2 regions of the Candidatus Merdisoma sp. JLR.KK006 genome follow, and region 2 is predicted to be linked to the other one. Evidence: a T-box and tRNA genes for the amino acid it is inferred to sense, from the RefSeq annotation. Region 2 holds a T-box; the other holds one or more tRNA genes.
The links. The T-box of region 2 lies ahead of VSQ61_RS05050 (valine--tRNA ligase). A T-box ahead of a tRNA ligase gene usually reads a tRNA of that ligase, here a tRNA-Val.
Positions count from the first base shown of each region.

Region 1: it has a tRNA-Val gene. The T-box ahead of VSQ61_RS05050 (valine--tRNA ligase) is inferred to sense a tRNA for this amino acid. The anticodon was not compared.

Region 1 is NZ_JAYMNS010000002.1:110,469-115,352, forward strand. Features, by position in the region: gene mgtE (magnesium transporter) at 1-833, opposite strand, end outside; gene VSQ61_RS02175 (S-ribosylhomocysteine lyase) at 1,284-1,763, shown strand; gene VSQ61_RS02180 (AEC family transporter) at 1,843-2,760, opposite strand; tRNA gene VSQ61_RS02185 (tRNA-Val) at 3,027-3,099, shown strand; tRNA gene VSQ61_RS02190 (tRNA-Met) at 3,104-3,177, shown strand; gene VSQ61_RS02195 (O-antigen ligase family protein) at 3,382-4,884, shown strand, end outside.
Region 2 is NZ_JAYMNS010000004.1:132,357-137,240, reverse strand. Features, by position in the region: gene VSQ61_RS05055 (bifunctional folylpolyglutamate synthase/dihydrofolate synthase) at 1-721, opposite strand, end outside; gene VSQ61_RS05050 (valine--tRNA ligase) at 775-3,414, opposite strand; T-box leader at 3,502-3,725, opposite strand; gene VSQ61_RS05045 (TetR/AcrR family transcriptional regulator) at 3,811-4,413, opposite strand; gene VSQ61_RS05040 (efflux RND transporter permease subunit) at 4,414-4,884, opposite strand, start outside.

The DNA of each region.
Region 1 (4,884 bases), on a different contig from region 2:
AGGACACCCGTCTTCAAATATGGCTTCTCCGATGGCAGCATGGCCGCCATCTTCTCAAAGTCCTCCGTAGCCTCCTGCTCCATAACCTCTACCACATCGTCTACGGTGACAATTCCCACCAGACGGTACTCATGATCCACCACCGGCAGACACAAAAGATCATACTTATTGAAAGTCTCCACAACCTCCTCCTGATCCTCTGTGGTCACTGCATAGATGATATTCTCATCCATAATATCCTTAATAATGGTATGGTAAGGATTCATCAGCAAATCCTTTACCGTGACAACACCCTGCAGCCGGCGCTTGCTGTCCGTCACAAAGCAAGTATAAATAGTCTCCTTATCCACGCCGTTTTCCCGAATATAGGCAAATGCCTGCTCTACGGTCATATTCCGCTTAAGGCCAATATATTCGGCTGTCATAATGCTTCCGGCACTGTTCTCCGGATACTGCAGAAACTGGTTGATAAGCGCCCTGGTATCCGGCGCCGCATTTTTAAGGACACGCTTTACAACAATAGCCGGCAGCTCCTCCAGCATATCCACTGCGTCATCCACATACAAATCTTCAACAATCTTTCTCAGCTCATAGTCAGTAATACTGTTGATAATGTGCTCCTGATCTTCCACCTCCAGAAAAGAAAACACATCCGCTGCCAATTCTTTTGGCAGCATCCGGTACACCAGTACTTTCTTTTCCAGCTCCAGCTCTTCAATGAACTCCGCAATATCTACCTCATTCATCTCAGCCATGGTTTCCCGAAGCTTTCGGAACTGTCTGCTCTCCAAAAGCTCTGTCAGCAGTCCCCAGTCAAAATTTCCTATTGCCATGTCAATCTCCTCCATTCTTACGGATGGACATGGCAAAATCATTCACAGTCCTGTCAGGCAATACACAGCCGGACCTGTGAATGTCAGATTTATCCTCCCTATTCCCGCTGCTGAAAATAATGGCCCCTTGACAAGCCTACAGCACCGCCATCTATCAGATCACAGGACGAGAAGAGTCCATGTCTATCCATATTCTGTTCCGTCTTAAGCTGCACCTTCGACTTCGCCCGTCCACGGACTCTTCACATCCTTTTTTGCATAAATTTGGTTTGAAAAAACCTGCATAACCATCATAGCACTATTTGATGGTTATCGTCAACCACCGGATAGATTCATTTTTTACTTTCTGTTTTATTACAAATGTGGTAAACTTTTTGTTATGAGAAAGAAGCCTTTAAGTAGAATTTTTGAAAGCTTCCGAATATTGCTACTTAGGAAAGGATGAAAATTATGGAAAAAATCACAAGCTTTACCATTGACCACAACAAGCTTAAACCAGGCGTTTATGTATCAAGAAAAGACCCTGCGGGAAATGCCGTAATTACCACTTTTGACCTGCGGCTGACCAATCCCAACGAGGAACCGGTAATGAATACGGCCGAGATCCACACCATTGAGCATCTGGGGGCCACATTCCTGCGAAATCACAAGGACTTCGGTTCCAAAACCATTTACTTTGGACCCATGGGCTGCCGCACCGGCTTCTATCTGCTTCTTACCGGAGATTACGAGTCCAAAGACATTGTTCCTTTGATGGTAGAAATGTGGGAGTTTATCCGTGACTTTGCCGGAGAAGTGCCCGGCGCCTGCGCCAAGGACTGCGGAAACTATCTGGATATGAACCTGCCTATGGCGAACTGGCTGGCCAAGCGGTATCTGGATGAGGTATTATATGGAATCAAAGAAGACAGGCTGATTTACCCTGAATAATTTAAACTCAGCAGGAATGCCCCATTGATGCGCCGCTTCTGATCTTCATTTATAGCGGCGCATCAATGGGGCATGAGGGTTAATATGTAACTGCAAACATCAGTATAGGAATTGTGAAAACGCAGAGAACCGTTGTGAGAATAATTGCAGCACTGCCTGTAGACACGTCAATACCCTTGTCCATTCCCAGCATCACAGGAATATTGCCCACCGGCATCCCGAACATCACCATGCAAACTGAAATCAAAGGCAGATCATTTGTTATTAACCGCAGAAGAGGAAGCAGCAAAAGAGGAAGAATTAAAAGCTTTACAATGGCAAACAGATACAAACGCACCTGGCCAAAGGTTTTCTTCAGATCTGAATGAGCCAGATTAAAGCCAATCGCAGCCAAAGCCATAGGCGATGTAACATTTCCCAGATAAGTTGCTGCCGTTTTAAGAAAGTCCGGAATCTGTATTTCCCAAATGATAATCACCATAGCTGCCACGCCAAGTACTGTTCCCGGATTAATCATTTCTTTTAAAGAGGACAAAGAAAACCTTCTGCTCAGCAACGCCACCCCATAGGTATAAAGCAAAATTGTATAAATAAGTATGAATTCCGTAACATAGACCACATATTCCGCTCCAACAATACTGGAAACAACCGGGATCCCAATAAAACCCAGATTGGAAAAAACAAACATCAGTTGAAAGATTTTCTGCTGCTCTCGATCCCGTTCAAAGACAGGAACCAGCAACATTCCAGCAAAAATAAAAATCGCAAACATGCCTGCTGCAATCAAACCAACTGTCCGCATTGCAGCCTGCGAGATAAGCCCCACTGAGTTAGCAGCACTGGCTGCAATCAACAGAGGATTAAAAACATCCACCAGCAGCTTGGACATCTGCTTATTGGTATGCTCGTCCAGCATCCCCTGTTTAGTAATAAAATATCCCGCACCAATCATAAGCAAAAGCGCCAGCATCTGAAAAAACACCGTAAAAATTGTCATCTCTTATCTCTTTCCTCTCATATCTTACGTACGAAGTCCACCCGCCCTGAAAGGGCATGTATTATAGGGATTCATTATACTATATCAAGGTATTTGTCGCAAATAAAACATTGATTTTTTTCACTATTACTGTATTTTAAAAATAAATGTAAAAATATGTAAGACTTTCGCAAAAAAGTAATTAAAAAGTTCAAAAAAGACTTGACTTTCTTTACCAAACAATAGTATAATAGCAAAGCAGGTCAGCGATAGCGGCTTGTACAAATGGGATCTTAGCTCAGCTGGGAGAGCATCTGCCTTACAAGCAGAGGGTCATAGGTTCGAGCCCTATAGGTCCCATTACGGCGAGGTAGCTCAGCTGGCTAGAGCATGCGGTTCATACCCGCAGTGTCGGGGGTTCAAGTCCCTTCCTCGCTACTAGCCAAAAGCCTTGAAAGTACTGTATTTACAGTATTTTTGAGGCTTTTCTTTTTTGAGCAGTATGTTTACACTTTTCAAAGAATCATCCACCTTACAAAGCTTGTTTTTATTTCCAATAGCTTGCAGATTTCGGAGCACAATGTTATACTAATCACAGTGCCTTAGAAAGGCAACTATAACTTGAAATAAGGATGTTTCCCAATGACTACAATGACCGAAAGCAAAAATGATACAGGAAGGGAAAGCTGTCGTGAGTTTTCAAAAAAATGTTCTTCTATTATGAATGATGCTGTCAGCATTGCTATCCTTATCCTGGTAACTGTGTTTCCTTTGATATTCCATAATTCCTATTATGATATTTTAGAGACAAAATATCAGTGCTATCGTTTCTGTATTCTCCTTCTGCTGGCCGCCATTCCTTTTCTGGTTCTGGGCATGGTGTACATAGACTTGAAAAAGTTTGAGGGGCAGAATACCAATGACTTTTTGTTGCGGCTGCATCCCAGAAATTGGAAAAAGACCTTTTGCGCTACAGATGCTGCTGTTCTTGCGTTCTGGCTGGCAACAGGCATTTCTACTCTGCAATCAGATTATCTTCATGAGGCTTTCTGGGGAGATCAGGGACGTTTCTCCGGCTTTCTGCTTCTTACTTTATATGTTGCTTCTTATATTATTATCAGCCATTTCTGGAAATTTAACGGAAATTTTTTGGAGCTATTTTTAGCAGTTAGCATGCTCCTGTGTCTATTTGGCATTACAGATTATTTTCGTATGGATATTATGCATTTCAGAAAAACGTCAGATGCAGTCATAGCAATGGCTAGCTACACCTCCACTATAGGCAATATCAATACTTACACAGCCTATGTCGGCATTGTCATAGGGCTTTCATCCGCTATGTTTGCTCTAGAAAAAAAGCCGTTAAAACAGCTCTGGTATTACTTGTGCCTAGTAATATCTTTCACTGCAATCTTAATGGGGCGCAGTGACAATGCTTATTTAAGTATTGCAGCTGTCTTTGTGTTTCTTCCATTTATTCTGTTCACAAACAGGGAAGGGATTAAAAAATATTTGATTATTACTGCAACTTTTTTTACTATAATCCAGTTTATTGCTATAATTAATAAGCTGTATCCCAGTATAATAATTGGAACAGACAGTTTATTTACCATAATAGCAGGCTTTTGCCAAACCCTTCGGCTGGCTCCCCTCCTATGGATCCTTGTAATCATATTCTGGATCTATGATAGAAAGCTGGGAAAGAATACCTCCTTTTCTGTTGGAAAGAATATTACTCTGGTACATATATGGGGAGTTTTAATCCTCTTGTTCATACTTGCTGTCTGTGTTGTCTTCTTCGATGCGAACATAAGAGGGAATGCAGAACGATATGGTTCCTTTGGACAGTATCTGCTCTTTAATGATAGATGGGGAACTAGCAGAGGATATATCTGGAGCAAATCCCTATGGATGTATAAGAGACTTCCCCTCCTTCATAAGCTGTTTGGCTATGGTCCGGATACCTATGGGTGTCTGGTAAATAAAACAATTGTATTTGATGTATACAATGTTTTTGGAAATACTAATTTAGATAATGCACACAATTCCTTCCTGCAATATTTGGTGACTATTGGCCTGACAGGTTTGATTACTTATTTAACCTTTCTTGGAACCTCTTTTTGGCATCTAATGAAAAATCGTAAA
Region 2 (4,884 bases):
TAGAGGAAATTTTTAGCATTTTTTTGTTGATTCCAAAGGCCGGGGAACGAAGCTCCTCTGCTCGCCTTTGAATCACCGTTCCTGCTTCCGGATTCTCCGCATCGTAGACTACAGGCACGCCCTCTTTGATAATTCCCGCCTTTTCTCCCGCTATCGCTTCCACCGTGTTCCCCAGATACTCTGTATGATCTAAGCTGATAGATGTAATCACTGTCACCAGGGGATGAGCTATGGAATTGGTTGCATCCAACCGCCCTCCCAACCCTGTCTCCAGCACCAGATACTCCACTTCTGCCATTTTAAAAAGCATCATTCCAATAAGAAACAGCAGTTCAAAATAGGTAGGATGAGCAAAGCCTTCTTTCTCCATCTGCTCCACACAGCTCATGACCATCCGAAAAGCCTCAAGGAATTGTTCATCATTTACCTGTTCCTCATCTATGACAAACCGTTCATTCACATCCACCAGATGGGGGGAGATAAATAACCCTGTATGCTTTCCTGCCTCATGCAGCATGGAGGCCAGAAATGAGCACACGGAGCCTTTGCCGTTGGTTCCGGCCACATGAAGAATCTTCATCTGCTCTTGGGGATTTCCCAGACGGTGTAAAATAGCCTTTGTATTTTCCAGCGTATTCTTTTTTGTAAACTTAGGCGTTTCTTCAATATATGCCGCCGCTTCCTCATATGTCATTTTTCCATATGCTGTCTTTCTGTCCATCCTTCTTTTAAATCCTTCCTGATTTGCCGAAATTCCTGCATAATGATTTCCTGCTATTTGGTAAGTGAGGCCAGACGCTCCTTTACCTGGTCCATCATCTGACTGTATTTCTTTAGCTTTTCTTTTTCCTCATCAATCTTGCTCTGAGGTGCGCGGCTGATGAACTTCTCATTACTAAGCATTCCATTAACACGGGCCAGCTCTTTGGTAAGGCGTTCTTCCTCTTTCTTCAGACGCTCAAGCTCCTTCTCCATATCTACCAGATCCGAGAATGGCATGTAGACAGCCCCATCCGTAATCAGGGCGGAAACCGCATCCTCACTGATTCCTGCCTTATCTGACTGAATAGTCACATCTCCTGCATAAGCCAGAGCAGCAAAGAAAATTCGTCCTTTTTCAAAAATGCTGCGCACTTCATCCTTTTCGGAAACTACGAATACGGATGCCTTTCTGCTGGGCGGAACGTTCATTTCTGATCTCACATTCCGAACTCCCCGGACAGCGTCTTTGATCCTTTCTACAGACAATTCATCAGCATCAAAGACCCACTCCTTTTTATATTCCGGCCATGAAGAAATCATGATGGATTCCTCACCTGTCAGATTGCAGAAAATCTCTTCTGTAATAAATGGCATATAGGGGTGCAATAGCTTTAATGCATTGGCAAGAACTGTCCGCAGGGTCCACAGAGCTGCTGCCTTGGTCTGATCTTCCTCCTGATAAAGCCTTGGCTTCACCATCTCAATATACCAGTCACAGAACTCTTCCCAGATAAAGTCATAGAGTTTCTGCACAGCAATACCCAGCTCAAACTTATCCATATTAGCCGTTACATCTTTTGCCAGAGTATTTACCTTTGAGAGAATCCATTTGTCCGCACTGGTCAGCTGCTCTAAGTTCATAGTATCCGGAATCCGGGACTTCTCCATATTCATCATAATAAACCGTGAAGCATTCCATACCTTATTGGCAAAATTCCGGCTGGCTTCCACACGCTCCATATAAAAGCGCATGTCATTCCCCGGCGCATTGCCTGTCACAAGGGTAAACCGAAGTGCATCTGCACCGTACTGATCGATAATCTCCAGCGGATCAATGCCGTTACCCAGAGACTTACTCATCTTTCTTCCCTGAGAATCACGTACCAGGCCATGAATCAGCACATGGTGAAAAGGGGATCTTCCTGTCTGCTCATAACCGGAAAACACCATCCGAATCACCCAGAAGAAAATAATGTCGTAGCCCGTTACCAGCACGTCCGTGGGATAAAAGTAGTCCAAATCTTCCGTCTCCTCTGGCCATCCAAGGGTCGAGAACGGCCACAGGGCAGAGGAAAACCAGGTATCCAGCGTGTCCGGATCCTGCGTAAAGTGCTTGCAGCCGCACTTTGGACAAGTTTCTGGCTGTTCCCTTGCCACTACAAGTTCTCCACACTGGTCACAGTAATAAGCCGGAATCCGGTGTCCCCACCAGAGCTGCCGGGAAATGCACCAGTCACGAATATTTTCCAGCCAATGAAGATAAGTCTTGTCAAAACGCTCCGGAACAAAAGTCAATTCTCCATTCTTTACTGCTTCAATGGCAGGCTTTGCCAGCTCCTCCATCTTTACAAACCACTGCTGCTTGATAAGCGGTTCTACGGTAGTTCCGCAACGATCATGGGTTCCTACATTATGAGAATGATCTGCCACTTTAACCAGAAGTCCCTTTTCTTTCAGCTCCTCCACCATCAGCTTCCTTGCTTCATAGCGATCCATGCCTGCATATTTTCCGCCATTTTCATTGATGGTGGCATCGTCATTCAGTATATTGATCTCCGGCAGATTATGTCGTCTTCCCACCTCAAAGTCATTGGGGTCATGTGCCGGTGTAATCTTTACCACACCGGTTCCAAATTCTTTGTCTACATAAGCATCTGCGATAACCGGAATCTCTCGTCCAACCAGAGGCAGAATAACCGTCTTTCCGATAATGTCCTGGTATCGCTCATCATCGGGATTCACTGCCAGCGCCGTATCACCCAGCATAGTCTCGGGACGGGTGGTAGCAATCTCTACAAACCTGTCGCTATCCTTGATTGGATAATTGATATGCCAGAAATGGCCCGCCTGCTCCTCATGCTCTACCTCTGCATCAGAGATGGAAGTCTTACATACGGGGCACCAGTTGATAATCCGGGAACCTTTATAGATATAGCCTTTCTCGTAAAGCCGAATAAATACCTCCAGAACAGCCTCGGAGCAGCCCTCATCCATGGTAAAGCGTTCCCTCTCCCAGTCACAGGAGGACCCTAGCTTCTTCAACTGATTGATAATGGCTCCTCCATACTCTTCTTTCCATTGCCAGGCCCTCTTTAAGAATCCCTCTCTTCCCAGTTCTTTTTTGTCTATGCCCTCTTCCTTTAACTGGTTTGTCACCTTAACCTCTGTGGAGATGGATGCATGATCTGTTCCCGGAACCCAGAGAGCATTGTAGCCCTGCATTCTTTTATAACGAATCAAAATATCCTGCAGAGTCTCATCCAAAGCATGGCCCATGTGAAGCCGTCCTGTTACATTTGGAGGGGGAATCACAATAGTAAATGGTTTTTTGCTCCTGTCCACCTCTGCATGAAAATACTTTTTCTCCAGCCATTTTTCGTAGATTCGATCCTCCATACCTTTTGGATCGTAGGTCTTTGCTAATTCTTTCATTTGTAAAATCCCTCCTTCGGAAAATCTGATCGCTTTACCCGGGGCAGCTTGATTCATTGCCTGCGTGCAAAACGCCCTTTCAGAATCTGAAAGGGCGTCAAAAAACGCGGTACCACCTATCTTATATGTGGTTTCCCACATACATCTCCAAGACCTCATAACGCTGGTCATGCGTGAACAGCTACTGTTATTTCACCATTCCGGCTCCAAAGCTACCTCCACAGCCGCTTTTCTGAAAGGAGCTTTCAGCCTTTGACCCCTTATCTCTGACAGATGTGCTTTCTGTGTACCCTCTTTTTCTTCGCCTTTTTCACTTTTGATAGTTTCTAACATAGCAGGCTTTTACTTGTTTGTCAAGGTTGAGATTTTCAATTATGTCTTTGCCTACATTCTTTTTTATTTGAGCTGATTTAACAGCCCATTACAGAGAAACTCCTTCATCCAGGCCGTATTAAGCTCCGGCATCTGTTCGCTCTTTTCCAGATACATTACAAAGGCTGCCATATTTGCCAGCGTTGTGATGCACGCGGCAGAGGTCGGGATATCCTCCCTAATCTCCCCGTTCTCCTTTCCCTCCCGGCACATTTCCCACAAAACCCGAATCGGGCCGCAACCAGATTCCTTTCTCTTTTGAAGCTCCTCCAAAATTGTTCCGCTAAGTCCGCTTCCCTCTGTGGTCAGACGCAGAATCCGCACAAAAACCTTTTTCTCACGAAACCGTCTCTCCATCCAGTCAAAGGCATAAACCACTTTTGCCCGAAAGCCCTCATGGCGGTCAAGTTCTTCCTTTTCTTCCTCAATCTTTTGTTCCACATCATAAAGGAGGGCACAGGCTATAATCTCCTCCCTGCTTTTAAAATAGTCGTATGCCGTTCCTTTTCCGATTCCTGCCCTTGCCGTAATATCGGATACTTTGATTCCGTTTACATCGGCACCTTCATCCAGCAGTTCCAGTACGCCCCGGTACAGAGCCAGAACCTTTGGCCTTGTTTCTTTCATTTACTCCACCTCCACAGTTTTCTTTCTGCGGATAAGTAGCGAATAGATGCAGGGAATGACAAACAGCGTCAGCAAGGTACCATAGAGCAGACCGCCGATGGTTACAATCGCCATAGGCTGAACCATATCCGCACCCATGCCCACGCCGGCTCCCATGGTGGACAGACCCAATATCGTAGTCAGTGCCGTCATCAAAATAGGACGCATACGTGTCTTTCCTGCTTCTACCAAGGCTTCCGTCTTACTCATTCCCTTGTCACAGAGCTGATTGGTATAGTCGATCAATACAATTCCATTGTTTACGATAATACCTGACAGCATCACAAAGCCAATCATAGCGATAACGCTGAATTCGCTTCCTGCTGCAAACAATCCGAAGAGACCGCCCGTAAAGGCCAGCGGTACGGTAAACATAATGATAAAAGGCGACAACAGGGACTGGAACTGGGCCACCATAATCAGGTACATGAA